Regions from separate parts of the Streptomyces sp. NPDC126510 genome, predicted to be linked through region 2. Evidence: riboswitches for the same ligand, from Rfam matches in the RefSeq annotation. Region 2 holds a riboswitch; the other holds the start of a gene.
The links. A riboswitch is a leader RNA that binds a small molecule or an ion and turns the genes downstream of it on or off. The one in region 2 is predicted to bind glycine.
Positions count from the first base shown of each region.

Region 1: linked by a shared signal. The riboswitch ahead of gcvP (aminomethyl-transferring glycine dehydrogenase) and the one ahead of gcvT (glycine cleavage system aminomethyltransferase GcvT) in region 2 are both predicted to bind glycine.

Region 1 is NZ_JBEORR010000026.1:107,680-122,191, forward strand. It holds gene ABTX60_RS31350 (APC family permease) at 137-2,116, shown strand; gene ABTX60_RS31355 (TOBE domain-containing protein) at 2,221-2,616, shown strand; gene gcvP (aminomethyl-transferring glycine dehydrogenase) at 2,832-5,717, opposite strand; glycine riboswitch at 5,893-5,988, opposite strand; gene ABTX60_RS31365 (PRC-barrel domain-containing protein) at 6,102-6,476, shown strand; gene ABTX60_RS31370 (DNA polymerase IV) at 6,395-7,849, opposite strand; gene ABTX60_RS31375 (MerR family transcriptional regulator) at 8,004-8,687, opposite strand; gene ABTX60_RS31380 (bifunctional nuclease family protein) at 8,979-9,452, opposite strand; gene ftsR (transcriptional regulator FtsR) at 9,538-10,275, opposite strand; gene ABTX60_RS31390 (zinc-ribbon and FHA domain-containing protein) at 10,327-11,280, opposite strand; gene ABTX60_RS31395 (DUF881 domain-containing protein) at 11,342-12,283, opposite strand; gene ABTX60_RS31400 (small basic family protein) at 12,289-12,621, opposite strand; gene ABTX60_RS31405 (DUF881 domain-containing protein) at 12,618-13,529, opposite strand; gene ABTX60_RS31410 (sugar phosphate nucleotidyltransferase) at 13,629-14,512, opposite strand, start outside.
Region 2 is NZ_JBEORR010000007.1:358-14,869, forward strand. It holds gene glyA (serine hydroxymethyltransferase) at 1-1,000, opposite strand, end outside; gene gcvH (glycine cleavage system protein GcvH) at 1,010-1,387, opposite strand; gene gcvT (glycine cleavage system aminomethyltransferase GcvT) at 1,491-2,627, opposite strand; glycine riboswitch at 2,703-2,820, opposite strand; glycine riboswitch at 2,821-2,921, opposite strand; gene ABTX60_RS11045 (AAA family ATPase) at 3,144-3,809, shown strand; gene ABTX60_RS11050 (enhanced serine sensitivity protein SseB) at 3,913-4,701, shown strand; gene ABTX60_RS11055 (enhanced serine sensitivity protein SseB C-terminal domain-containing protein) at 4,863-5,663, shown strand; gene ABTX60_RS11060 (ABC transporter permease) at 5,984-6,991, shown strand; gene ABTX60_RS11065 (ABC transporter substrate-binding protein) at 7,061-8,851, shown strand; gene ABTX60_RS11070 (ABC transporter permease) at 8,960-9,958, shown strand; gene ABTX60_RS11075 (ABC transporter ATP-binding protein) at 9,955-11,052, shown strand; gene ABTX60_RS11080 (ABC transporter ATP-binding protein) at 11,076-12,308, shown strand; gene ABTX60_RS11085 (trimeric intracellular cation channel family protein) at 12,453-13,127, shown strand; gene ABTX60_RS11090 (alpha/beta hydrolase) at 13,018-14,253, opposite strand; gene ABTX60_RS11095 (thioesterase family protein) at 14,422-14,512, shown strand, end outside.

The DNA.
Region 1 (14,512 bases), on a different contig from region 2:
GGCCGTCAGTCTTAACGGAAGCTTGACGCGCTCGGCCCCTTCGTTCATGGGCCATGGCGTCACGCTCCGCTTACGCTGACCGAGCCGTCCAGTGATGGCAGGAACCACGCTGATCCACACGATCGGGAGCACGTCGATGGCCACCACCGAGCACCCGGCGCCGAGCCGTCCGGAGCCTTCCCCACCCAGCCGTCTGCGCGGCTGGATGCTGGAGGGCCTGTCGGACATGGGCAAGGGCGGTGGTCACACCGGGCCGCATGCCGAACCGGAGCCTGCGCACCGGGGTCAGCGCTGGTGGCGGGTGATGTGCCTGACCGGCGTCGACTACTTCTCGACCCTCGGATACCAACCGGGCATCGCGGCCCTCGCCGCCGGACTGCTGTCACCGGTCGCGACCATCGTCCTGGTCGTCGTCACGCTGGCCGGCGCCCTGCCCGTCTACCGCCGCGTGGCCGAGGAGAGCCCCCGCGGCGAAGGCTCGATCGCCATGCTGGAGCGGCTGCTCTCCTTCTGGCAGGGCAAGCTGTTCGTCCTGACCCTGCTGGGCTTCGCCGCCACCGACTTCCTCATCACCATCACCCTGTCGGCCGCCGACGCCTCCACCCACCTCGTGGAGAACCCGCATCTGACGGGTGCGTTGCACGACCAACGGATGCTGATCACCCTGGTTCTGGTCGCCCTGCTGGGCGCGGTGTTCCTCAAGGGCTTCCTGGAGGCGGTCGGCGTCGCCGTCGCCCTGGTCGGCGCCTATCTCGCGCTGAACGCGGTCGTGGTGGTCGTCGGCCTTTACCACGTCATCACGGCCGGTCATGTGATCAGCGACTGGTCGAGCGCCCTCACCGCCCAGCACGGCAACGTCTTCGCCATGGTCGGCGTCGCTCTGCTCGTCTTCCCGAAACTGGCCCTCGGCCTCTCCGGGTTCGAGACGGGTGTCGCCGTGATGCCGCACGTCGAGGGCGATGCGGACGACACGGAGGAGCGGCCGGCCGGACGCATCCGCGACACGAAGAAGCTGCTCACCACGGCTGCCCTGATCATGAGCGTCTTCCTGATCACCACCAGCTTCATCACCACCCTCCTCATCCCGGAGAAGGAGTTCGAGGCGGGCGGCCAGGCCAACGGCCGGGCGCTCGCCTACCTGGCCCACCACTACCTCGGCAACACCTTCGGCACCGTCTACGACGTCTCGACCATCGCCATCCTGTGGTTCGCCGGTGCGTCCGCGATGGCCGGTCTGCTCAACCTGATGCCGCGCTACCTGCCCCGCTACGGCATGGCCCCGCACTGGGCCCGCGCGGTACGCCCCATGGTCATCGTGTTCACCCTGATCGCCTTCCTGGTCACCTGGATCTTCGACGCCGACGTCAACGCCCAGGGCGGCGCCTACGCCACCGGTGTGCTGGTCCTCATCAGCTCCGCGGCGATCGCGGTGACCATCGCCGCCCGCAAGGCCCGGCAACGGAACTGGACGATCGCCTTCGCGGTGATCTCCGCGGTGTTCCTCTACACGACCGTGCTCAACGTCATCGAGCGCCCGGACGGCGTGAAGATCGGCGCCTGCTTCATCGCCGGCATCATCCTGGTCTCCCTGCTGTCACGGTTGGCCCGGGCGTTCGAGTTGCGCGTGACCAGCGTGACGCTGGACGACATGGCGGAGCGCTTCGTCCGGGACGTGGCCAGCCGCCGGATGCGGTTCATCGCCAACGAGCCCGACCGGCGCGACATCGCCGAGTACCGCGACAAGATCGAGCAGATCCGGCAGGACAACGACGTGTCCGGCCAGGAGGACTTCGTCTTCGTCGAGGTGACGGTGACCGACCCGTCCGAGTTCGAGGCGGGCCTGAGCGTACGCGGCGAGGTGCTGCACGGCCGCTACCGCGTCCTGACCCTGGAGTCGTCCTCCATCCCCAACGCCCTGGCCGCGCTGCTGCTGCACGTCCGCGACGCGACCGGCCGGACCCCGCACATCTACTTCGAGTGGACCGAGGGCGGGCCCTTCGCCAACTTCCTGCGGTTCTTCCTGTTCGGCCAGGGCGAGGTCGCCCCGGTGACCCGCGAGGTCCTGCGCGAGGCGGAACCGGACCGCGAGCGGCGGCCGAGGGTGCACGTGGGGTGAGCCGAGCTCCGGCCTGTCGTCCGCGGCCGAGCGCCCGGTCGCGTTACTCCCGACGGCCAACCCCGCATCCCCCCTTGCCCTCCCCCGCCCCTATCGTGACCGGCATGCAGTCCTACACGATCGGCCAGGCAGCACGGCTGCTCGGCGTCAGCCCGGACACCGCCCGTCGCTGGGCCGACGCGGGCCGCATCACGACCCATCGCGACGAGGCCGGGCGACGGCTCATCGACGGGCGCGACCTGGCCTCCTTCTCGGTCGAGCTCGCCCGGTCCGGCACCGCCGAGGAAGACACCCCGTACACCTCGGCCCGCAACGCCTTTCCCGGCATCGTCACCGCGATCAAACTCGGCGACGTCGCCGCCCAGGTCGAGATCCAGGCCGGCCCGCACCGGCTCGTCTCGCTGCTCACCCGTGAGGCGGTGGAGGAACTGGGCCTGGAGGTCGGAATGGAGGCGACGGCCCGCGTGAAGTCGACAAACGTCCATATCGACCGCGTCTGAGCCCACGCGGCGGGCCAGGGCGACGCATACGGGGTGATGGGGTCGGTCCGCCGCACGGTCGAGGGCGGCGAACTGACTGCCGCGACCACCGGGGACGCCGAGAAGGACCTGGCCCTGTCGCCCGGGGAGCCCTGTCGTCGCCACCGCATGACCCGACGGTGAACGGCGAGAGGGGCCCCGCACCGCGGAGCCCCTCCCTGTGACCGGTCGGCCGATCAGTCCTCGTACGCGTCCAGCGGCGGGCAGGAGCACACCAGGTTCCGGTCGCCGAAGGCCTGGTCGACGCGACGCACCGGCGGCCAGTACTTGTCGGCGACCGACACCCCGGCGGGGAAGACGGCCTCCTCGCGGCTGTAGGCGTGCTCCCACTCCCCGGCGAGCGCACCGGCGGTGTGCGGGGCGCCGCGCAACGGGTTGTCCTCCGTGGGCCATTCTCCGGAGCCGACCTTCTCGATCTCCGCGCGGATGGCGATCATCGCCTCGCAGAACCGGTCCAGCTCGGCCAGGTCCTCCGACTCGGTCGGCTCGATCATCAGCGTCCCGGCCACCGGGAACGACATGGTCGGCGCGTGGAAGCCGTAGTCGATCAGCCGCTTGGCGACGTCGTCGACACTCACGCCGGTCGCCTTGGTCAGGGGCCGCAGGTCGATGATGCACTCGTGCGCCACGAGCCCGCCGGGGCCGGTGTAGAGCACCGGGTAGTGCGGCTCGAGGCGCTTGGCGATGTAGTTGGCGCTGAGCACGGCAACCTGCGTGGCCCGCTTCAGCCCCTCGCCGCCCATGAGCCGGACGTACGCCCACGAGATGGGCAGGATGCCGGCGGAGCCCCAGGGCGCTGCGGAGATGGGCCCGACGCCCGTCTGCGGGCCCGCCTCGGGCTGCAGCGGGTGGTTCGGCAGGTAGGGCGCGAGGTGCTCGCGCACCGCCACCGGACCGACACCCGGACCGCCGCCGCCGTGCGGGATGCAGAAGGTCTTGTGCAGGTTCAGGTGCGAGACGTCCCCGCCGAAGTGCCCCGGCTTGGCGAGCCCGACGAGCGCGTTGAGGTTCGCCCCGTCGACGTAGACCTGCCCGCCCGCCTCGTGCACCTGCGCGCAGATCTCGGAGACGTGCTCCTCGAACACACCGTGCGTGGACGGGTACGTGATCATCAGCACAGCCAGCTCGTCGCGGTGCTGCTCGATCTTCGCCCGCAGGTCCTCGACGTCGATCTCGCCGTCCTCGGCGGTCTTCACGACGACGACCTTCATGCCCGCCATCACCGCACTGGCGGCGTTGGTGCCGTGTGCGGACGACGGGATCAGGCAGACGGTGCGCTGCTCGTCGCCGTTGGCCCGGTGGTACCCGCGGACGGCGAGCAGTCCGGCCAGCTCACCCTGCGACCCGGCGTTCGGCTGGAGGGACACCTTGTCGTAGCCGGTTACCTCGGCGAGCCGGTCCTCCAGCTCGTGGATCAGGGTGAGGTAGCCGCCGGCCTGCTCGGCGGGCGCGAAGGGGTGCAGCTGCCCGAACTCGGGCCAGGTGACCGGCTCCATCTCGGTGGTCGCGTTGAGCTTCATGGTGCAGGAGCCCAGCGGGATCATGCCCCGGTCGAGCGCGTAGTCGCGGTCGGCCAGCTTGCGCAGGTAGCGCAGCATGGCGGTCTCGGAGCGGTGCTGGTGGAAGACGGGGTGGGTCAGGTAGTCGTCGGTGCGCAGCAGCGCGCCGGGAAGCCCGTCCTCCGTGGCCGCGTCCAGCGCCTCGACGACGCCCTCGACCCCGAAGGCCGCCCACACGGCACGCAGCTGGGCGCGGGTCGTGGTCTCGTCGCAGGCGATGGAGACGTGGTCGGCGTCGACGAGACGCAGGTTGACCCCGTTGTCCCGCGCGGCGGCCACGATCTCGGCGGCCCGGCCACCGGCGCGAACGGTCAGGGTGTCGAAGTAGGCCCCGTGCACGACCTCGACACCGCCGCCCGCGAGCCCGGCGGCGAGGACCGTGGCGTACCGGTGGGTGCGCCGCGCGATGCCCTTCAGGCCTTCCGGGCCGTGGTAGACGGCGTACATGCCGGCCATGACGGCGAGCAGCACCTGCGCGGTGCAGATGTTGCTGGTCGCCTTCTCCCGGCGGATGTGCTGCTCACGCGTCTGCAGCGCCAGCCGGTAGGCCTTGTTGCCGTCGGCGTCCACGGACACGCCGACGAGCCGCCCGGGAAGGCTGCGCGCCATCTTGTCCTGGACCGCCATGTAGCCGGCGTGCGGCCCGCCGAAGCCCATGGGCACACCGAAGCGCTGCGTCGTCCCCACGGCGATGTCCGCCCCGAGCTCACCGGGCGACTTCAGCAGCGCCAGCGCCAGCAGATCGGCGGCGACGGTGACGAGCGCGCCCAGCTCGTGCGCCCGGTCGATGACCGGCTTGATGTCCCGCACGGCACCGGAGGCGCCCGGGTACTGGAGCAGCACGCCGTTGATCTCGCGCTCGGCGATCTCGGCGGGGATGCCCTCGCTGAGGTCGGCGACGACGATCTCGACACCGGTTGGTTCGGCGCGGGTCTGGATCACCGCGATGGTCTGCGGCAGGGTGTCCGCGTCGACCAGGAACAGGCCCTTCTTGTTCTTGCCCAGGCGCCGCGACAGCGCCATGGCCTCGGCGGCCGCGGTGCCCTCGTCGAGCAGGGAGGCTCCCGAGGTCGGCAGTCCGGTCAGGTCGGCGACCATGGTCTGGAAGTTGAGCAGCGCCTCGAGCCGGCCCTGGGAGATCTCCGGCTGGTACGGCGTGTAGGCCGTGTACCAGGACGGGTTCTCCATGACGTTGCGCATGATGACCGGCGGCGTGAACGTGCCGTAGTAGCCGAGGCCGATCATGGAGCCGAGGACCTGGTTGCGGTCGGCGAGGGAGCGCAGCTCGGCGATCACCTCGGCCTCGCTGCGGGCACCGGGCAGGTCCAGCGCCTCGGCGCTCTTGATCACGGCCGGGACCGCGGCGGCGGTCAGCTCGTCCAGCGAGCCGTAACCGACGTGCGCGAGCATCTTGGCGCAGGCCTCGTGGTCGGGGCCGATGTGGCGCTGCTCGAATGGAACTGCCTCTTCGAGCTCGGAGAGCGGAATGCGGTGGGCGGTCATTGCGGAGGCCTCCTGGTCGACACGACCTGCGAGGGGCACCACTGCACGGGTACCCGGACGGCCTCCCCCTCTGTCATCTCAACCTGAGAGCTTCACCGGATCGCCCGAAGGCCTCCGGCTTTCACCGTCGGTGAGAGCGGAAGCCGTCGACACCCGCTCTGCTTTCCAGAGTGACCTCGTCCGTGCGGTACGTGTGCCTGAGAGATTCCGGGGAGGATTTGCTCCTTCGGCGCCTCCGATGGTGTCTGGAGGACTCTCCCGCGCGGGGTCAGCAGCCGCTGCCAGCGTACCAGCGAGGTCAACGCACGAACCTTCGAGTGGCCGCATCCCCGCTTGTACCGTTTTGTTGTGTCTACGGATGAGGTGCGACCATGTGGAGGGCCCGTGCGAACCGATATCGATCCGCGCAACCTGATCGGCCGCAAGGCGTTCGACCGCAACGGGACCAGGATCGGCACCATCGACGAGGTCTACCTCGACGACGCCACCGGTGAGCCGGAGTGGGCGGCCATACGGACCGGCCTGTTCAGCAGGGACGCCTTCGTCCCCCTGGAGCCGAGCGAACTGATCGAGGGTGCCCTCCACGTCCCGTTCGAACGCTCCCTGATCAAGGACGCCCCCGACTTCGGCGTGGGCCGCCACCTCTCCCCCGAGCAGGAACTGCAGCTCTACCACCACTACGGTCTCGACGTCGCCGCCCCGCCCCCGCTCCCGGACCACGACTTCGGCAAGCTCGCGGGCACCGACGAAACGGCCTGAGACCCCACCCCGGGCATCCGGTCTCCCCCCTCCGGCTCCCGTAACACCAGGGGCAACGGATCCGCCGCCTCCAGATCCGGATCGTCGACCCGGAAGGTCCTCACCCGCCCGGGCTCCGAGGCGGGCGTCTCGAACCGTACGGTGACCCGCCCCAGGCCGCTGCCCTGCACCCAGCCGTGCCCGAACTCGGCGTGCCGCACGTCGTGCCCGGCGGGCCAGCGCCGCTCGGCGAGCGGCGGCTGTTCCTCCGCCGGCGCCACGGCATGCTCCTCGACCGGGCTCTCCGCGACCGCCCGCTCCCCCGCCGCCTGGGCGAACAGGTCCTCCTGCGTGTAGTCGGCGAGCCCGCTGACCCCCACGCCGAGCAGCCGCACCCCGCCGGTCGTGTCGACCGAGTCCAGCAGTCTGGCCGCCGCCTCACGGACCACCGCGGGGTCGTCCGTGGGGCCGCGCAGCGTCTCGGAGCGGGTCAGCGTCGAGAAGTCGTACCGCCGCACCTTCAGCACGATCGTCCGCCCGGAGAGACCGGCCCCGCGCAGCCGCCGCACACACCGCTCGGCGAGCCGCTGCACCTCCAGCCCGACGCGCATCCGGTCGTGGATGTCCACGTCATAGGTGTCCTCGACCGACACCGACTTCGCTTCGCGCTCCGCCACCACGGGCCGGTCGTCCCGTGCCAGGGCCATGGCGTAGAGGCCGTGTCCGTGTGCCTTGCCCAGCAGCCGGACCAGCTCGTCCTCGCCCGCCTCGACGATCTCCTCGACCGTGGTGATCCCGGCCCGCCTCAGGTGGTCACCCGTCGCCGGCCCCACTCCCGGCAGTGTCCGCACGGACATCGGCCCGAGCATCGCCCGCTCCGTCCCCGGCTCGATCACCACCAGCCCGTCCGGCTTGGCCTCCTCCGAGGCGATCTTGGCGAGCATCTTGGACGCGGCGAGCCCCACCGATCCCGTGAGGCCCGTGGCGGCGCGTATGTCCGCGCGCAGCTTCACCCCGGCCAGCCGCGCCGACCGCTCGTCCCACGCCACTCCACCGGCCTCGAGATCCACGAACGCCTCGTCCAGGCTCAGCGGCTCCACCAGCGGCGACAGCGCACGCAGCAACTCCATCACCCGCTCGCTGATCGACCGGTAGACGTGGAAGCGCGGCACGAGATAGGCGGCGTTCGGCGCGAGCCGCCGGGCCTGGCCCATGGGCATCGCCGAATGCACCCCGAATACCCGCGCCTCGTACGACGCGGTCGCCACCACGCCCCGCGGCCCGAGCCCGCCCACGACCACGGCCTTCCCGCGCAGACTCGGCTTGGACGCCTGCTCCACCGAGGCGTAGAAGGCATCCATGTCGAGATGCAGGATCGTGGGCGAGGTTCTCACACCCCCGATGCTGCCCTACACCACTGACAACGCCCCGCCCGGGCGCTCTCGACGGCCCGGGAGAGGCCATGACAAGCCCGGCGGCAACCGCTTACATCCGGGTGCGCAACGTCCCGTGGCGTGCGACCGTCTGCGTACCCCGCTGCCGGACGGCTCAGACGGCCCGGTTCCGTCGACGCGCCAGCTCGTCCGCCGGGTTGGGCCCGACCAGAGTCTCGCCGGTGTCGATCCGCTCGCCGTGCAGCTGGGACAGCGCGCTCTCGACATCCCGCCACACCACCCCGACGGCGATCCCGAAGACCCCCTGGCCGCCTTGGAGCAGGGCATGGACCTCGTCGGGCGAGGTGCACTCGTAGACCGTCGCGCCGTCACTCATGAGCGTCATGCGCTCGAGGTCGCTGAAACCGCGTTCCCTCAGGTGCTGAACGGCGGTGCGGATGTTCTGCAGCGACACCCCGGTGTCGAGGAACCGCTTGACGATCTTCAGGACGACCACGTCCCGGAAGCTGTACAGCCGCTGCGTCCCGGATCCGTAGGCTGGGCGCACGCTGGGCTCGACGAGCCCGGTGCGGGCCCAGTAGTCCAACTGCCGGTAGGTGATACCGGCGGCCGCACAGGCCGTGGGGCCGCGATAGCCGATCTGCTCGGACGCCATGGACGTCGTCCCTCCGCTGCTCGGCACCGCTGTCGGTCGCTGCGGAGTGTGATCGGCCGCGCCACCGGGCTGGGGGTACGTCCCGCCCGTAAGGGGCCGTGAGCCGGGGGGAGGGTACGGACCGCTCGCCCTGAGACTGCGCTCGGGGCCGCCCCCAGCCGTACCGTCGCCGCTATTTCTCACGCCGACCTCCGTCCTTGACCTGCCTTCTCGACGGTAGGCAGTCACCAGGGGTGCGTCAACGATCGCCACACTCGCCACGCCGAGTGATAATCACCCTGAGAGTGGTTTCCCGTGCCCCGTCGCGGGGAAAGGCTAGCCGAATGTGTCCGGAACGGACCGCGTGACGCTCTCACACGCCAGCGGCATACGCGGGCAATTCACCCGTCACACACGACGGGCGGCCCCGCCGCGGACCACATCGTCCGCCGGGCCGCCCACACACTGCTCAGGCCACTGCCGCATCCGAGGAACTCACTGGCTGCTGCTGCCGAAGTCCTCCGGGGAAATCTGGTCGAGGAACTCGCGGAACTTCTCCACCTCGTCCTCCTGCTCGTCCGGGATCGCGATACCCGCGTCGTCGAGCACCGTGTCGCTGCCGTAGATAGGCGTCCCGGTGCGCAGCGCGAGCGCTATGGCGTCGGACGGGCGGGCGCTCACCTCGACGCCGCTGGCGAAGACCAGCTCCGCGTAGAAGACGCCCTCACGCAGGTCCGTGATGCGCACCTCCGTGAGCTCCTGGCCGACGGCTTCCAACACGTCCTTGAACAGGTCGTGTGTCAGCGGCCGCGCGGGAGCCATGCCCTGCTGGGCGAAGGCGATCGCCGTCGCCTCCCCCGGACCGATCCAGATGGGGAGGTAACGGTCGCCTCCCACTTCACGCAGCAGCACGATCGGTTGGTTGGAGGGCATTTCGACCCGGACACCTACGACATCGAGCTCGTTCACACAGCAACCCTAGGCCGTGCCCGGGATGTTTGGGTAGTCGGGCCCGGATCGGGCGCCTGATCCAGCCCTCGAGACCCCGCCCGTCTCAGGGCAGCCGCACCCCGAGCGCCGTCTGCACCAGCGCGGTGTGCAGCTTCACCGTGAGCCCCGCCAGCTCCTTGACGCGAGCCTCGGCGTGAGCCCTGGTCTGCGGGTTCCGGTGCCGCTTCAGCGGCGCCACCACCTGGTCCACGAGCCCGGCCTCCCGGTCGGCGGCGGCCTTCATGGCCCGCAGGTGCCGCGGCTCGATCCCGAACCGCCCGAGCTCCACGACGAGCAGGGCGACGGTGACCGCCTCGGCGTCGTAGGCCCCGTCCTCCAGAGGGGTGAGGAGCCCGTAGGACTCCCACTCCTTGAGCTCCTGCTCGTCCACGCCGACGGCCATGAGCAGCTCGTCCCGTCCGATCCGGGCTGCGGTGGGCGGCTCGGACGACTCGGACGCGGATTCACCGTCCCGCTGACGGCCCACGACCGGCAGCTGCACGGCTTCACCACGCTCCATGGCCTCCAGATGCTCCCGGATCACCTTCAGGGGCAGGTAGTGGTCCCGCTGCATCCGCAGGACGTGTCCGAGCCGCTCGAGGTCCTGGGCGCTGAACTTGCGGTACCCCGAGGGGGTCCGCTGTGGCTCGATGAGCCCTTCCGACTCCAGGAAGCGGATCTTGGAGATGGTCACTTCGGGAAACTCACCGCGCAGCGCGTTCAGCACCGCGCCGATGCTCATCAGCCCACTGTCCGTGGCGGCGGTGCCGTGTCCGGCACCGCCGCTCGGTGTATGAAGCATGGACCTTCCCTGACGGATGGACCTTCGCTGGGTCTGCCCGGCCGCAGCCGGTCAGTAGCCCCGCTGGCTGGCGTAGAAGACCAGCCGGTACTTGCCGATCTGCACCTCGTCGCCGTTGTTCAGGGCGACCTGGTCGATGCGCTCTCGGTTCACGTACGTGCCGTTCAGGCTGCCCACGTCGGCCACCGTGAACGAGCCGTCCTGGGCTCGGCGGAACTCCACGTGCCGCCGGGAGACCGTCACGTCGTCCAGGAAGATGTCGCTCTGCGGGTGCCGGCCGGCCGTGGTCAGGTCGCCGTCCAGCAGGAAGCGGCTGCCCGAGTTCGGCCCACGGCGCACGACGAGGAGCGCGGAACCCAGCGGCAACGCGTCGACGGCCGCCTGCGCCTCGGGGGACAGGGTCGGCATCGGCGTCTGACCGGTGGTCTCGCTGTCGTAGGCCTCGAGACCGGAGATGGAGATCGTGGAGGTCGTCTCGGACGGGCGCTCCGGTGTCGCTCCCGCCCGCAGCGGCGCGCCGCAGTTGGAGCAGAAACGGCTGTTCTCCGCGTTACGGTTACCGCACCTCGTACACACCAGGGCCGACATCGGATCCTCCTGCCGCGGCTGCCCACCGGGGGCGTTGGACGCGTACGGGTCGGAAAACCCTCCACCCGCACTTGAGGCTGACGGTTGCCCGAAACCTATGCCGCCGGACTGTGCAGGGTCAACCGACGGCGCGCCCTGACCACCGGAAACATCGCCGCCCGGGCCGCCCACCTGGTCCCGGAACAGCGGCCGCTGGCCCTCCGCGTCAGGCTGTGCGCGATGACGAGCGGTGGCGTTGTCACTGCCCTCTCGCGCGCTCTTGCCGAACAACTTCGCAAACAACTTCACGGGCGATTCCCCTTGACCGAAACAGACCCGCCCGTGGGGCAGGACGAACCCTGACTGAACACTCTGGCCGACCCGGACATCCTTACAACGTCCGTCTGCACCAGACAGTTTCCACCACGCACCGCCCATTCGGTGCGCCGACCCCCCGCAACCTCATGCCCTCGCCTGACGTCGCCCATGCACCCCCGCCTCACTGCGAGGACGACCGAGCGTAGTCAGGCCGCTTCGCTGCTCGCAAGGCGTCCACGACGATGTCGGTCGACCGCTCGATCGTGACGGTGGCCTGTTCCTTCTCGAGAGTCTGCACCACGCCTCCGGGGATGTTGAGCGCCGGCTCGAGGTCCTGCGGCTTGCCGATGACCTTGAAACGATAGGGCGCGTTGATCTTGTTCCCGTCGACACCCACACCCTTGCCCGAGTCCGTGAGGTACGTGCCCGCGACCACCCGGACACCGTTGACCTGGATCGCCTCGGCACCAGCCGCACGCAGCTCCTGGATCGCGTCGAGCAGCATGTCCGCCTCGACCGTCCCCTTCGTGTCCTGGATCGTCATGGTGATGCCGGGCCCCCGCGCGGCCACCGTGCCCGCCAGGATGCCGAGTTGCCTCTCCTTCTCGACCGTCTGCTTCCGGGCCTCCTCGGCCTGGTCGGAGCTGTTCTCCAGCTCGTCGCGCTGCTTCTCGAGACCCTGCTTCTCGTCCTCAAGACGTTGAGTACGGTCATCCAGTTCATCGAGGATGCGGACAAGATCTTCCTGTCGCGCACCACGCAGCGCATTGTCACTGTCGCTGTTCGACGCCACCTGCACCGCCAGCCCGAACCCGAGACCGAACAGCAGCACCGCGACGATGAGTTGGGCCCGCGTGATGCGGGGCGGCCACACCCCCTGTGCCAGCCGCTGCCGCCCGGTCAGCCGCGGCTCCGGGTCCGGCTGCGGTTCCGGTGCCTGCTCGGGCTCCGGCTCCGCCGGGGCATCCCCGTCCGCGGGCGCCGCCGCGGGCCCGGCCCCGGGGACCTCCTGGGGCAGCTCCTTGCGCAACCTGTTCCCGGACTCGCCGTGGCCGTCGCGCGTGTCGCCCTGCCCCTCGGCGGGGTCGGCGGCCTCGGTGGGCTTCTCGCCGTGCTCGCTCATCGGCCTCACGCCCGGAACACGTGCCGGCGGATCGCCGCGGCGTTGGAGAAGATCCGGATACCGAGGACGACCACCACACCGGTGGACAGCTGCGCACCCACGCCCAGCTTGTCGCCCAGGAACACGATCAAGGCGGCCACGACCACGTTCGACAGGAACGACACCACGAAGACCTTGTCGTCGAAGATCCCGTCGAGCATGGCCCGCAGACCCCCGAAGACAGCGTCGAGCGCCGCCACGACGGCGATCGGCAGATAAGGCTCGACCACCGCCGGAACCTCAGGCCGGACCAACAGGCCGGCCACGACTCCCACGACGAGGCCCAGTACGGCGATCACGATGTGCCCTTCTCGCTCTTCTCAATGCTCGGCTGTGCTGTACGTACGATCACACTCGGTGCGGCAGGCAGCCGGAGGTCGTCCTCGACGGAGATGCCTGTCCTGATGCCGTAGCTCTCCTGCAGCGCGTGCAGATACAACCCGTCCGCGCTGTCCTGGAACCGTGTGCTCAGCCGCTGCCCATCCCCCACCGCGAGCACCGTGTACGGCGGCACCAGCGGTTTGTTGTCGACCAGTATGGCGTCCCCGGCCGCCCTGATCGCGGACAGCGCCGTCAGCCGCTGCCCATTGATGGAGACGGCCTCGGCACCCGACTCCCACAGCCCGTTGACCACGCGCTGCATGTCCCGGTCACGCACGCGGCCGGTGTCGGAGAAGCCGGAGGTCTCCCGCGGGTTGCCATCGCCACCGGAGGCGGCTTCCTTGGCGTCGTTCACCACGAGCTTCACCCCGGGGCCGTGCACCGCGACGGCGCCCGACAGGATGCCCGCCAGGCCGGATTCCCCGCCGCCGCTGTGCTTGAGCGCCTCGCGCTGCCGTGCGCCCACGTCCGCGCGCAACTCGTCGACGGAGTCCTCCAGCTTGTCCGCAGCCTCGGTCTCCCGGTCGATGCGGTCGACCAGCTCTTCCCGCTCCTTGGCGACGACCGGGGCCGCGACCCGCGCCTGCGCCGCCCCGACGGTCACGACGAGGGCCGCGAGCACCAGCCCGGCGGCAAGCCCCAGCTTCGCCCTGAGCGTTTTCGGCATGCCGCTGTCACCCGCGGCCTTCTTCCGCGCGGCCGCCTCGGCATATCCGTCGTCGAGGCTGTGGTCCATGACGTTGGTGAGCAACGACATGGACGCGTCCGGACGCCGGGGCCGCGTGGGTGTGCTCCGAATGGGGGGTTGCTGCGGCATGCCGCACATCGTCGCACGTCGCGGGCACTACCTCCGAACGGGCCCACCGGCGTGCCGGACAGGCCCCGTTGGGGGACACTTGTCCGGCACGCAGGCGCGCAGCCCGTTCTACCGGCCGGCGCTGTCCACGACCGCCGCCCATTCGTCCAGCAGGGCCTGCGCGGAGGCGTCGTCCGGCCCCTCGGCCCACAGGTGGGTGACGGCCTCGGCCGGGTCGGGCAGCACCATCACCCAGCGGCCGTCGGTCTCCACCACACGCACACCGTCCGTGGTGTCCACGAAGCGATCTCCGGCTGCTTCGACGACCCGGCGCATCACGAGCCCCTTGACGGCCCACGGGGTCGCCAGATCCCGCTTCAGGACGTGCGCCCGCGGGATCCTCGCGTCGATCTGGCTGAGCGTGAGCTGCGTCCGCGCCACGAGCCCGATGAGCCGTACGAAGGCCGCGGTGGCGTCGTACACACTGCTGAACTCGGGGACGATGAACCCGCCCTTGCCGTCACCGCCGAAGATCGTCCCTTCCTCACCGCCCACGCGTGTGAGGTCGTCGGGAGAGGTGGTCGTCCACTCGACCTGCGTCCCGTGGTACGCCGCCACCTGCTCGGCGATCCGGGTGGTGGTCACCGGCAGCGCGACGCGGCCGCTGCGCCGTTCGGCGGCGACGAGGTCGAGCATCACGAGCAGCGCCCGGTCGTCCTCGATGATCCGGCCCTTCTCGTCGACGAGCGACAGCCGCTCACCGACGGGGTCGAACCGCACGCCGAACGCGGCTCCCGAGGACGCCACGATCTCCCCGAGGCGCACCATCCCCGACCGCCGCATGTCGGCCGTCTCCGTCGGCCTGGACTCGTCGAGACCGGGGTTGATCGTCAGCGAATCGACCCCGAGCTTGCCGAGCAGGCTGGGCAGGACGAGTCCCGCACTGCCGTTGGACGCGTCCACGACGACCTTCAGCCCGGATTCACCGATCCCGGTCGTGTCGACGTTCCGCA
Region 2 (14,512 bases):
GCCGGCCGTCCAGCTCCGAGTGGCGCAGGTCGACCAGGACGAGGTGCACGTCCGTGCCGCCGGACAGGACGTCCACGCCCACGGCCCGGACGTCGTCCTTCACCAGACGCTCGGCCAGGATGCGGGCACCCTCCAGCGTACGGCGCTGACGCTCCTTGAAGTCCTCCGAGGCGGCGACCTTGAAGGAGACGGCCTTGGCGGCGATCACATGCTCCAGCGGGCCGCCCTGCTGACCGGGGAAGACCGCGGAGTTGATCTTCTTGGCCAGTTCGGCCGTGGAGAGGATCACACCGCCGCGCGGGCCGCCGAGGGTCTTGTGGGTCGTGGTGGTCACCACGTGGGCGTGCGGCACCGGGTTGGGGTGCAGCCCCGCCGCGACGAGCCCGGCGAAGTGGGCCATGTCGACCATCAGGTACGCGCCGACCTCGTCCGCGATCCGGCGGAACTCCGCGAAGTCCAGCTGCCGCGGGTACGCCGACCAGCCGGCGACGATCAGCTTCGGCCGGGACTCCTTGGCCAGCCGCTCCACCTCGGCCATGTCGACCCGGCCGTCGTCGCCCACGTGGTAGGCGACGACGTCGTAGAGCTTGCCGGAGAAGTTGATCTTCATGCCGTGGGTCAGGTGCCCGCCGTGCGCGAGGTTCAGGCCCATGATGGTGTCGCCCGGCTTGAGCAGCGCGAACATCGCGGCGGCGTTGGCCTGGGCGCCCGAGTGCGGCTGGACGTTGGCGTGCTCGGCGCCGAACAGCTCCTTGACGCGGTCGATCGCGATCTGCTCGACCACGTCGACGTGCTCGCAGCCACCGTAGTAGCGGCGGCCCGGGTAGCCCTCGGCGTACTTGTTGGTGAGGACCGAGCCCTGCGCCTCCATGACCGCGACCGGCGCGAAGTTCTCCGAGGCGATCATCTCGAGCGTGGACTGCTGGCGGTGCAGCTCGGCGTCGACCGCCGCGGCGACGGCCGGGTCGAGCTCGTGCAGGGGTGTGTTCAGGACGGACATGCGACTCCCTCAGCCCGCGGAGAACGCGGTGTACTCGTCGGCGGAGAGCAGGTCGCCCGGCTCGTCCGTGACCCGCACCTTGAACAGCCAGCCGCCCTCGAAGGGGGCCGAGTTCACCAGCGACGGGTCGTTCACGACGTCCTCGTTGACCTCGGTGACCTCACCGGAGACGGGGGAGTACAGGTCGGACACCGACTTGGTCGACTCCAGCTCGCCGCAGGTCTCGCCGGCGGACACGGAGTCACCGACCTCGGGAAGCTGGACGAACACGACATCGCCGAGCGCGTTGGCCGCGTGCTCCGTGATGCCGACCGTCGAGACGCCGTCCTCGGCGGCCGACAGCCACTCGTGCTCCTTGCTGTAGCGCAGCTCGTTGGGGTTGCTCATGGCCTGGATTCTCCTGTACGCGCGGGAGTGCTGTGGAAGGGGGGACTGCTGGTGAGCTGGGACGACGGGCGCGGAGTCGCTGCCGCGGCCCTTGGGCCAGTGTCTACTTCTGGCGCTTGTAGAACGGCAGCGCCACGACCTCGTACGGCTCGTGACTGCCCCGGATGTCCACGCCCACGCCGGTCGTGCCGGGTGCGGCGTGCGCGGCGTCGACGTACGCCATCGCGATCGGCTTGCCGAGGGTGGGGGAGGGGGCACCGGAGGTGACCTCGCCGATCACCTCGCCGCCGGCGACGACCGCGTACCCGGCGCGCGGGACCCGACGGCCCTCGGCGACCAGGCCGACCAGCACGCGCGGCGGGTTCTGCTCGGCCCGCCCGGCGGCCTCGCGCAGGGCCTCGCGCCCCACGAAGTCGCCCTCCTTCTCGAACTTCACCACCCGGCCGAGCCCGGCGTCGAAGGGGGTGAGGGAGGTGGTCAGCTCGTGCCCGTACAGCGGCATGCCCGCCTCCAGGCGCAGCGTGTCGCGGCAGGAAAGACCGCACGGGACCAGGCCGACGCCCTCGCCGGCCTTGGTCAGGCCCTGCCACACCTCGACGGCGTGCTCGGGCTTCACGATCAGCTCGAAGCCGTCCTCACCGGTGTAGCCGGTCCGGGCGATCAGGGCCGGGACACCCGCGACGGTGCCGGGCAGACCGGCGTAGTACTTCAGGCCGTCGAGGTCGGCGTCGGTGACGGACTTCAGGATTCCGGGCGACTCGGGTCCCTGGACGGCGATCAGCGCGTAGGCGTCCCGGTCGTCGCGCACCTCGGCGTCGAAGCCGGCGGCGCGCTCGGTCAGCGCGTCCAGCACGACCTGGGCGTTGGAGGCGTTGGCGACGACCATGTATTCGGATGAAGCGGCCTCGGTCTCGCCCAGGCGGTAGACGATCAGGTCGTCGAGGATGCCGCCGTCGGCCCGGCAGATCATGGTGTAGCGGGCCCGGCCCGGCTTCACACCGCCGATGTTGCCCACCAGGGCGAAGTCCAGGAGGGCGGCGGCCTGCGGGCCGGTGACGGTGATCTCGCCCATGTGGGAGAGGTCGAAGAGCCCGGCCTTCGTGCGCACCGCGGTGTGCTCGTCGCGCTCGGAGCCGTAGCGCAGGGGCATGTCCCAGCCGGCGAAGTCGGTCATCGTCGCGCCGAGCGAGCGATGCAGGGCATCGAGCGCGGTGTGACGGAGTTCTCCTGTACTGCTCACGGTCGGTCGTCTCCCAGAGGCGATGGGGGTACCTCCCGCGCGAGCTCGTTCGAGCGTGGGGGAGGGCGAGGTCGTTCCTCCCCATCTGTCATCGGAACCTGAGAGGTTCGCCATGACCGCACGGGTCGTGACTTGCACCTTGGGTGGAGCCACCCCTGTCATGAGGAGGGGGCGGCCCGCTTTTCAGATGTGCCTCGCCCGCGCGGTAACGGGGCCTGAGAGATTCAAGGGAGGGACTTGCTCCTTCGGCGCCCCAGCGACAGCTGCTGCTGGGAACTCTCCCGCGCGGATTCAAACGGCCGGTATGCAGTTGGCGGGCACATCATTGCACGCATCCTTCCGGCGCGGCAGGGGGACCTTTTCCAGGGAGTGCACGAGTCCGTCGCGCCGGACGCAGCGACCTGTAGCAGCCCTGTTGCAGGACGGGCACGTAAATGAGAGGCCTGCGGCATTACCTTCTCTTTACACTCGGCGGGGATGGGACTCCGTACCTGGCCCCAGGGGAGGACGATCACGGTGAACAGGACCACCGCGTACGCGACGACGGGCATCGCGCTGCCCGAGCAGCCGGCCGCACCGGCCCGGGCGGTCCGCGCCCCGGCACCGGCGCCGGTCGTCCGCGACCTGCGCGACCGTGCCGGCCGGAGCCCGCACGCACTGCTGTTCGGCCCCCGCGACCTCGTCGTGGTCACGGGACTGCCGGGCAGCGGCAAGTCCACGCTGATGCGGCGCACCGTCCCGGGCCGGCGTATCGACTCCCAGGACACCCGCGACCACTGGGCCCGCCGCATGCCGCGTGCCCTGCCGTACGCGCTCTACCGCCCGCTCGTCCGCCTCGCCCACTACGCCGGGCTGCGGCGCGCCCTGCGCACGGGCGAGGGCGTCGTCGTGCACGACTGCGGCACGCAGGCCTGGGTCCGCCGCTGGCTCGCCCGCGAGGCCGGCCGCCGCGGCGGCGCCCTGCACCTCCTCCTCCTCGACGTCAGTCCCGAACAGGCCCTGGCCGGCCAGCGCGACCGCGGCCGCGGCGTCTCGCGCTACGCGTTCCTGCGCCACCGCGCGGCGAGCACCCGCCTCCTGCGCGCGGTGGAGCGTGGCGACCTCCCCGCCGGCTGCGCCTCGGCCGTCCTGGCCGACCGGGACGCGGCGAACGGCCTCCGCAGAATCGGCTTCACGGGCTGAGCCCGCGCGGTCGTCCACCATCCGGCCTTCCTCCTGCCGCCCGGCATCCGTCAGCCGTTAGCCTTTTGACCCACAGCAGTGGTTCCAGGCAGGCGGTAGGCAGATGGACATCCCGGCGGACTTCTCCGCGGACTTCCCGGCGCGGACGCAGACCCACCCGCACGGTGGTTGGCCCGGCAACGAGCTGGAGGAGGTGCTCTCGGCCTCCCTCGGCGCGGGACCGGCGGCCGGCGGGCGGATCGTCGAGGTGCTCGGCCGGAGCTTCGTGTGGATCCCGCTGCCCAACGGCGGCGGCCCGCACAGCGGCCCCCTCGACCTGCCGGGCATCGAGATCGACGGCCAGGCGTTCGTGCCGGTGTTCAGCTCCGAGGAGCAGTTCCGCCAGGTCGCCGGCTCGCACATGTCGTACACCATCGCGCCCGCCGTGGAGTTCGCCCGCGGCCTTCCTCCGCACGCGGGGATAGCCGTCAACCCGGGCGGGGTGGTGGGTATCCCGCTGCCGCCGCCGGCCGTGGCCGAGCTGTGCCGGGCCGGCCGGACCCCGCTGGACGGCCCCGCGAGCGGCGGCCGGGTCCGCCTCTTCGAGCCCGACTGGCAGGACGACCCGGTGGACTTCCTCGCCGCCGCGGCCGCCGAGTTCGAGGCGACCGGCGTCGTCGTCACCGCCCGCCGCTGCCTCGCCGCGATCGAGACCGCCGACCCGGTGATGTTCGTCGGTGTCGAACTCTCCCAGTGGGAAGGCGACCTGCGCGTCCTCCCCCTGGACGCCCTCACCCGCGCCGTCACCGCCGCCCCGGCCCCGTGGCCGGTCAACCTGGTCCTCCTGGACGTGACGGAGGATCCCGTGGGGAACTGGATGAGGGAACGGGTCCGGCCCTTCTACCAGCGGTAGGACATCGCCGCAGGGGCGCGGGGCTGTGACATCATGCGGCTCCGCCGCGTGGGCGCGATCAACCACACACGACCCGCACCCGCCCCACGGCATAATCCCCTGGCTCCCCTGCGGGCTTAAGCTAGGGCACCGTCGAGGCGTTGTACGAAGGGGCGGTAAAGGTGAGCGCGAGCGGCACGGCCGCGGCCGGACAGGTCGAGCACATGCTGCGCCAGGTCACGCCCGGGCGTTACGACGCCTACGAGGCACTCCTGCGCGCGCTCGCGACCCCGCACACCGGCCAGATCTGGATGCTCCTCTGGCACGGTCAGGCCGGTTCCCCCGACGCCCAGTACGGGAACATGGACGTCGACGGACACGGCTACGCCCCCTGCGTGACCTCCGCCCAGGAGCTCTCCGCCAGCGGCTGGAACCGCTCGTACGAGGTGATCGACGGACTCGACGTCGCCCGCGCCCTCTACCCCGACCACTACGGCCTCTGGCTCAACCCGCACGCCCCCGGCGGCGGCGTCGGTATCCCGTGGCTCGACCTGCGCCGCATCGCCACGGGCCTGGACCGCCAGCCCGCCGGACCCCTGCGCCTGTCCGAACCCGCCATCGAGATCCCGCAGTTCTACGCCCTGCTCGCGCAGAACGCCCACCGCACCCCGGCCGTCCGCTCGCTGCGCCGCGCCTGGGTGCAGCCCGCGCTCGGCGCGCCGTACCTCGCCATCGGACTGGATGTGTACGACACCTCGCCGCCGGCCGTGGACTCGGTGCGCGCGATGATGCAGCAGTCCCTCGGCGCCGTACCGGACGGGCTGCCCGTGTCGACCGTCGCCATGTCCGACGAGCACGACCCGGTCGCGATGTGGCTGCGCGAGAACGCGCGCCCCTTCTACGACCGTGAGGCCCACGCCACCGCGCCCGTCCAGGCCCCGGCCTCCGGCTACGGCTACCCTCCGGTCCAGGGCCGGTACTGAGCTTCGCCCGCCCTCATCCTCATCGAGCGTGACAGAGGCGCGTCTTCGCGCGTAGATAGCGGCGAAATCATCTAGCCTGCGTCAAATGTCCAGGTCTGTCCGCGACCGATCCCCGTCGCCCCTTGTCCGGATAACGGAATCCCGCAGACAGCATCACGTTTGCGCATCCTTTCATCGTCAAGTCTGGCAGCGAAACGCTGAAGCGTTGAAGACTCCCCGCACCAGGGGAGTTTCACCCCTGCGTACGACGGACTGATCACGCCGCTACAGCGGAATGCGCGGGCCGGCCACCGCCGGTTGAGAAGAGGGGTCCCTGCCTGATGACGGCACCATTGCACGAGCCGACCGCGGAAGCGGCTCCGAGTGCGGCCGAGGAAGCGGCAGTTGTCGGCGCCGGTGTGAAAGCCGTACAGGGCCGTTCTCTCGGCAGGATCGCCTGGGAGCGCCTGAAACGGGACAAACTCGCGCTGGCGGGTGGCGTCATGGTGCTCGTGCTCATCGCGATCGCCCTCCTCGCGCCGGTCATCACGAGCCTCGTGGGCCAGGATCCCGAGGCGCACCACGAGGACCTGATCGACCCGCTGTTCGGCACCCCCACGGGAGCGCTGGGCGGCATCAGTGGTGATCACCTGCTGGGTGTCGAGCCGGTGAGCGGCCGTGACATCTTCGCCCGCATCATCTACGGCGCCCGGATCTCACTCCTCGTGGGCTTCCTGTCCGCGATCGTCGCCGTCGTGATCGGCACCGTCCTGGGTGTTCTGGCGGGCTTCTTCGGCGGCTGGGTCGACGCCGTCGTCAGCCGTGTGATGGACGGCTTGCTGGCCTTCCCGCAGCTGCTGTTCATCATCGCCCTGGTCTCCGTCATGCCGAACCAGATGCTGGGGCTGACCGGCACCGGCGTGCGTCTGTTCGTGATGATCCTGGTCATCGGCTTCTTCGGGTGGCCCTACATCGGACGCGTGGTGCGCGGCCAGACGCTCTCGCTGCGCGAGCGGGAGTACGTCGAGGCGGCCCGGTCGCTCGGCGCCGGGCGGTTCTACATCCTCTTCAAGGAGCTGCTGCCCAACCTCGTCGCGCCCATCATCGTGTACACGACGATGATGATCCCCACCAACATCCTCACCGAGGCGGCACTCAGCTTCCTGGGTGTGGGTGTCAAGCCCCCAACGGCCTCCTGGGGGCAGATGCTGTCGAGCGCGATCGACTACTACGACTCGGACCCCATGTACATGGTGGTCCCGGGCATGGCGATCTTCATCACCGTCCTTGCCTTCAATCTCTTCGGTGACGGCGTGCGTGACGCGCTCGACCCGAAGGGTTCCCGCTGAACTGCCGTACAAACAGCGACCCGTGACACCTGGCACGGGGTCTCTCATCTATCCGGAGGATCCGAGATCGTGACTACCCAACGCACCTCAGGGCGGCGCAAGCAGGCCATGGCCGCTGCGGCCGTGGTCGCCGCACTGCTGACCACGGCGGCGTGCGGCGGCGGCAACGGCGACGAGGGGTCGAAGGACGGGGCGGCGGGCTTCGACGCCGCGAACAACAAGGTCGCCCAGGCCTCGCTCGCCAAGAAGGGCGGCACGCTGAAGTTCGCCGGTGCCCAGGACGCCGACTCGTGGGACACCACGCGCGGCTACTACGGCTTCATGTGGAACTTCTCCCGCTACTACAGCCGCCAGCTCGTCACGAGCAAGACGGAGCCGGGCAAGGCCGGCACCGAGCTGACGCCTGACCTCGCCACCGGGCTCGCCAAGATCTCGGACGACGGCAAGACCTACCAGTACACCCTGCGTGAGGGTGTCACGTGGGAGGACGGCAAGCCGATCACGTCCAAGGACGTCAAGTACGGCATCGAGCGCGTCTGGGCACAGGACGTGCTGTCCGGCGGCCCGGTCTACCTGAAGGACGTGCTCGACCCCAAGGGCGAGTACCAGGGCCCGTACAAGGACAAGTCCGCGGACAAGCTGGGTCTGAAGGCCATCGAGACGCCCGACGACAAGACCATCGTCTTCAAGCTGCCGCGGGCCAACTCCGACTTCGAGGAGATGCTGGCCCTGACCTCGGCGTCCCCGGTCCGCCAGGACAAGGACACCAAGTCCAAGTACGGCCTGCACCCGTTCTCCTCGGGTCCGTACAAGTTCCAGTCGTACAACCCGGGCAAGGACCTGACGCTGGTCCGCAACACCGAGTGGAAGCAGGCCTCGGACCCGATCCGCAAGGCGAACCCGGACAAGATCACGGTCAAGTTCTTCTCCAACGCCAACGACATGGACGCGCGCCTGATCGCGGGCGACTACGACCTGGACATCAACCAGACCGGTATGTCCCCGCAGGGCCGCACCACCGCCCTGAAGCAGCACAAGGGCAACCTGGACAACCCGGTCTCCGGCTACATCCGCTACGCGGTCTTCCCGCAGAGCGTGAAGCCGTTCGACAACATCGAGTGCCGCAAGGCCGTGATCTACGGCGCCGACCACGTGTCGCTGCAGACCGCCCGCGGTGGCCCCATCGCCGGTGGTGACATCGGCACCAACATGCTGCCGCCGGCCGTCCCGGGCGCCGAGGGCCAGAAGTACGACCCGTACGAGATCGCGGGTGCCAACAAGAAGGGCAACGCCGCCAAGGCCAAGGAAGCCCTGAAGGCCTGCGGCAAGCCGAACGGTTTCAAGACCACCATCGCGGTCCGCAACAACAAGCCGTCCGAGGTGGCCACCGCCGAGTCCCTCCAGGCGTCGCTGAAGAAGGTCGGCATCACCGCCGACATCGACCAGTACGACGGCTCGCAGAGCTCCGGCATCATCGGCAGCCCCTCGAACGTGAAGAAGAAGGGCTACGGCATCATCATCATGGGCTGGGGCCCGGACTTCCCGTCCGTGCAGGGCTACGGTCTGCCGCTGTGGGACAGCAGCTACATCCTGGAGAGCGGCAACAACAACTTCGCCCTGATCAAGGACAAGGCCATCGACGGCCTGTTCGACAAGTACGTCACCACTCTGGATGACGCGGGCAAGACCAAGATCGCCACGGAGATCAACCACAAGGTCATGGAGGGCGGCTACTACCTGCCCTTCGTCTTCGAGAAGTTCATCAACTGGCGTTCCAGCCGTCTGGCCAACGTCTACACGACGGACGCGTACAGCGGCATGTACGACTTCGTCAACCTCGGCCTGAAGTCCGCGAAGTAACCGGCACACCCGCCGTACGGCACGAAAGGCAGGTGAAGGCCGGCGCGGCGTGACCCAGGGCCACCGGAAGACCTCCGGTGGCCCGAGGTCCGCAGCGGGCCGAGATCTGTGCTCGCTTACCTGATCAGGCGGCTGTTCGCCGCCGTAGTGATGCTCGCGGTCATCATCATGGTGGTCTTCGGCATCTTCTTCCTCGTCCCCAAGTGGGCGGGCGTCGACATCGCCGCCAGCTTCGTGGGCAAGCAGGCCGACCCGGCTGCCGTCGAGGCCGTGCGCCAGAAACTGGGTCTGGGCGACCCGATCTTCGTCCAGGTCTGGGAGTTCTTCAAAGGCATCTTCGTGGGCCGCACCTATGCGGGCGGCGGCGACGTCACCCACTGCGCCGCACCGTGCTTCGGTTACTCGTTCCGCAGTGAACAGGCCATCTGGCCGGTACTGACCGACCGATTCCCGGTGACCCTGGGACTCGCGCTCGGTGCGGCCGTGCTGTGGCTGCTGTTCGGTGTCGCGGCGGGTGTCCTCTCCGCTCTCAAGCGGGGCAGCATGTGGGACCGCGGTGCGATGGTGATCGCCCTCGCGGGCGTCTCCCTCCCCATCTACTTCACCGGGCTGCTCAGCCTGGCGGTCTTCTCCTACGGGCTGGGCTGGATCAACGCCGAGTACGTGCCCATCGAGGAGAGCTTCACCGGCTGGCTCGGCGGCATGATCCTCCCGTGGGTAACCCTGGCGTTCCTGTACGCCGCGATGTACGCCCGGATCACCCGCGCCACCATGCTGGAGATCCTCGGTGAGGACTACATCCGTACCGCCCGTGCCAAGGGCATGCGCGAACAGGCCGTCATCCGCAAGCACGCCATGCGCTCGACGATGACACCCATCCTGACCATGCTCGGCATGGACCTCGGCGCCCTCATCGGCGGCGCCATCCTGACCGAGACCACCTTCAGCCTGCCCGGCCTGGGCCAGGCCGTACTCAACGCGATCAAGAACCAGGACCTGCCCATTATCCTGGGCGTCACCCTGATCACCTCCGTCGCGGTGCTCATCGCCAACCTCGTGGTGGACGTCCTGTACGCCGTGATCGACCCCCGAGTGAGGCTCGCATGACCGAACTCAGCAAGACCGGAGCGGCCGTGGGCGAGCCCACGAGTGACTCCACGGCACCGACCGCCTTCCTGGAAGTGCGCGACCTGAAGGTGCACTTCCCGACCGACGACGGCCTGGTCAAGTCCGTCGACGGGCTCAGCTTCCAGCTGGAGAAGGGCAAGACCCTCGGCATCGTGGGCGAGTCGGGCTCCGGCAAGTCGGTGACCTCGCTGGGCATCATGGGTCTGCACACCGCCGGCCAGTACGGCAAGCGCAAGGCGCGGCTCTCGGGCGAGATCTGGCTGGACGGTACCGAGCTGCTGTCCGCCGACCCCGACCACGTGCGCAAGCTGCGCGGTCGTCAGATGGCGATGATCTTCCAGGATCCGCTGTCCGCGCTGCACCCGTACTACACGATCGGCCAGCAGATCGTGGAGGCGTACCGGATCCACCACGACGTCAGCAAGAAGGTCGCGCGCCGCCGGGCGGTCGAGATGCTCGACCGCGTGGGCATCCCGCAGCCGGACAAGCGCGTCGACAGCTACCCGCACGAGTTCTCCGGCGGTATGCGCCAGCGTGCGATGATCGCGATGTCGCTCGTCAACAACCCCGAGCTGCTCATCGCGGACGAGCCGACGACCGCCCTCGACGTGACCGTGCAGGCGCAGATCCTCGACCTGATCCGGGACCTGCAGAAGGAGTTCGGCTCCGCGGTCATCATCATCACCCACGACCTGGGGGTCGTCGCCGAACTCGCCGACGATCTCCTCGTGATGTACGGAGGCCGCTGCGTCGAACGAGGCCCGGCCGAGCAGGTGTTCTACGAGCCCCGCCACCCCTACACCTGGGGGCTGCTCGGCTCGATGCCGCGCCTCGACCGTGAGCAGCAGGAGCGCCTCATCCCGGTCAAGGGATCCCCGCCCTCCCTGATCAACGTCCCGTCCGGCTGCGCCTTCAACCCGCGCTGCCCGTACGCCGACGTCCCCAAGGACAACGTCACCCGCACGGTCCGCCCCGAGCTGACCGAAGCCGGAAGCCGGCACTGGGCCGCCTGCCACATGTCCAGGGAGCAGCGGGAGCGGATCTGGACCGAAGAGATTGCGCCGAAGCTGTGAGCGAGAACTCCAAGGACACCGTTGTGACCACTCCCGCCGAGAGCGACGGCACCGAGGCGAGCGCATCCGGCGCGGCAACCCTCAACGGGGACGCGGCTCCGGGCGACGTTCTGCTGAAGGTGACCGGGCTGCAGAAGCACTTCCCGATCCGCAAGGGGCTGCTGCAGCGGCAGGTCGGTGCGGTGCGCGCGGTCGACGGCATAGATTTCGAGGTCAGGGCCGGCGAAACCCTCGGTGTCGTGGGCGAGTCGGGCTGCGGCAAGTCGACGATGGGCCGGTTGATCACGCGGCTGCTCGAACCCACCGCGGGAACGGTCGAGTTCGAGGGCAAGGACATCACGCACCTCGGTGTCGGCGGCATGCGTCCGCTCCGCCGGGACGTGCAGATGATCTTCCAGGACCCGTACTCCTCGCTGAACCCGCGCCACACCATCGGCACGATCGTCGGCGCCCCCTTCAAGCTCCAGGGCGTCACGCCCGAGGGCGGCATCAAGAAGGAAGTGCAGCGGCTGCTGGAGGTCGTGGGCCTCAACCCCGAGCACTACAACCGCTACCCGCACGAGTTCTCCGGCGGCCAGCGCCAGCGCATCGGCATCGCCCGCGCGCTCGCGCTCAATCCGAAGCTGGTCGTGGCCGACGAACCGGTCTCCGCGCTCGACGTGTCGATCCAGGCCCAGGTCGTCAACCTGCTCGACGACCTCCAGCAGGAACTCGGCCTGACGTATGTGATCATCGCGCACGACCTGTCGGTCGTCCGGCACGTCTCGGACCGTATCGCGGTGATGTACCTCGGCAAGATCGTCGAGCTGGCCGACCGGGACCAGCTCTACCGGTCGCCGATGCACCCGTACACCAAGGCCCTGCTGTCGGCGGTGCCGATCCCGGACCCGCGGCGCAAGTCGGCCAAGAGCGAGCGCATCCTGCTCAAGGGCGACGTACCGTCGCCGATCTCGCCGCCGAGCGGCTGCCGCTTCCACACGCGGTGCTGGAAGGCCACGGAGATCTGCAAGACGACCGAACCGGTGCTCGTCGAGCTGACGCCCGGCCAGCGGGTCGCCTGTCATCACCCGGAGAACTTCGAGGACCAGGCCCCGCAGGACACCGTGCTGCTCACCGCGGCGAAGGAAGCCGCGGAGCTCGTTCCGGACGAGGTGCTGGAGGAGTCCGCGCAGACGTCGGCGGCCGTGGCGGAGGCTTCTTCCGAGGGGGAGAGCTCCGCTGCCGAGAAGGGCGACGCCACCGGCTCCAAGGCCTGAGCTCCCCGCTCACCGGCCTGTCGCTGCGCCGCGACGACCACGACGGCCACAGGGCCGGCAGGTACTCCTGCCGGCCCTGCGGTGTTCACCGGGCTTCAGGCAGGCGGGATGGGGCGTCGCCCGACCGCAGGGGAAGATGTCCGGGTGCTCCAGCAACTCTTCAGCCCGTCCGTCCAGCACACGCTCGACCTCATCGGCATCTTCGTCTTCGCGATCTCCGGCGCCCTGCTGGCCGTGCGCAAGAACTTCGACGTGTTCGGCATGGCCGTCCTCGCCGAGGTCACCGCGCTGGGCGGCGGGCTGTTCCGCGACCTGGTCATCGGGGCCGTACCGCCGGCCGCCTTCACGGACCTGGGGTACTTCCTCACCCCGCTGCTCGCCACCCTCCTGGTGTTCTTCCTGCACCCCCAGGTGGAGCGCATCCAGATCGCGGTGAACGTCTTCGACGCGGCCGGCCTCGGCCTGTTCTGCGTCGCCGGCACGATCAAGGCGTACGAGTACGGGCTCGGCCTGACCGCCTCCGCCGGTCTGGGGCTGACCACCGCCGTGGGCGGCGGTGTGCTGCGGGACGTCCTCGCCAACGAGGTCCCCTCCCTGCTGCGCTGGGACCGAGACCTGTACGCGGTCCCGGCGATCGTCGGCTCCGCCCTGGCCGCCCTCTGCATCCGCTACGACGCCCTGAACCCGTTCACCAGCTCTCTCGCGGTGATCACCGCCTTCGTACTGCGTTTGCTCGCGATGCGGTACCACTGGCGAGCTCCGCGGGCGTGGCACCGGAGGTCGACGGTGAGCGAGGAGGAGCAGCCCGTCCTGCCGTGACCCGGCCGATGCCCATCTGCTGGGTCAGCCAGCGGAACGCCGGGACCACCTGCGGCCGCCACAGCGCCATGTTGTGTCCGCCCGCGCTCTTGGGGATGTACACGACGTGCACGGTCGTCGGTGCCTTCGCGGCCTGCTGCATGGCCACGGCGTCCTGGTAGCCGTCGCGCGGCTGGCCGGAGAGGTACAGCGCGATCCGCGGCGGGACGACCGACCTGCGCAGCATCAGGAGCGGGTTGTTCGCGGAGCGCAGGGCGGGGCTCTGCGCGGTGAGCGAATCGCGTTCGCCGCCGGGGTCGTTGTAGCCGGACATGCTGACGGCGGCCCGGTAGCGGTCGGGATGGGCGACGGCGAGCCTGGTCGCGCAGTGCGCCCCGGCCGAGTAGCCGGCGACGGCCCAGCCCTGCGGCGCGGGCTGGGCGCGGAAGTTGTCCATGACCATCTTCGGCACGTCGACGCTCAGCCAGGTGTCGGCGTCGACCGTGCCCGGGACGTTCGCGCAGCCGGTGTCCACCGCGGCCAGCAGGTTGGTGCGGGGCGCGACCAGGATGAACGGGGCCACCCGCCCGTCACGCATCAGCGGCTCCAGCTGCTCGTGCGCGTACAGCGAGCCGAACCACGCCTTCGCCGAGCCGGGGTAGCCGGGCAGCAGCTCCACGACCGGGAACCGGTGGTGCCGGTAGGCCGGTTCGCCGTACTGCGGCGGCAGCCAGACGTAGACCTCGGCGTTCACCCCCGACACCCGGCCCGCGAGCTGGGTCACCCGTACCCCGCCGGCCGCGCCCATCCCGGGTCCGGTGGCGGGCTTGAAGGTCTGGCGCGCCTTGGGCAGCCGCGTGAGCGCGATGCCGCCGGTGCCGTCGGCGCCCAGATTCGCCGCCTGCTCCACGTGGTCGCCGGTGCCGAGCAGGTCGGCCCAGTTGTCGTACAGGTTGTCGGCGTTGTTGACCAGGGTGAAGACCAGCGCCACGGCCGTCCCCTGCGCGAACAGCAGCATCAGCGCCCGGGCCGCCACGCGCGTGAACCGGGGCCCGCGGATGCGCGACCAGAGGACCAGCGGCAGGACCAGGGCGGCGACGGACAGGACGACCAGCGTGCAGAGGAACGGGGTTCCGGTGAGGCTCATGCCCCTACAGAGGACGGACGGCGTACGGGGGTTTACGGATGAGTCGGACACTTACCGAGAAATTGCCCGTGTCTCACCAAGGCGTGACCGGGGCGGCAGGGGAGGCGTATGACCTGCGTCGCGGTCACAAAGCTACCGCTTAGTAGTTAGTTCTTGTACTGTTCAGCCATGCCAGAAGCAGCCACCGCCCCGGCCGCCCGGGCCACGATCGGCGACAGCGAGTTCGACCGCGACACCGCGCTCACCCGCCGCGCGCCGG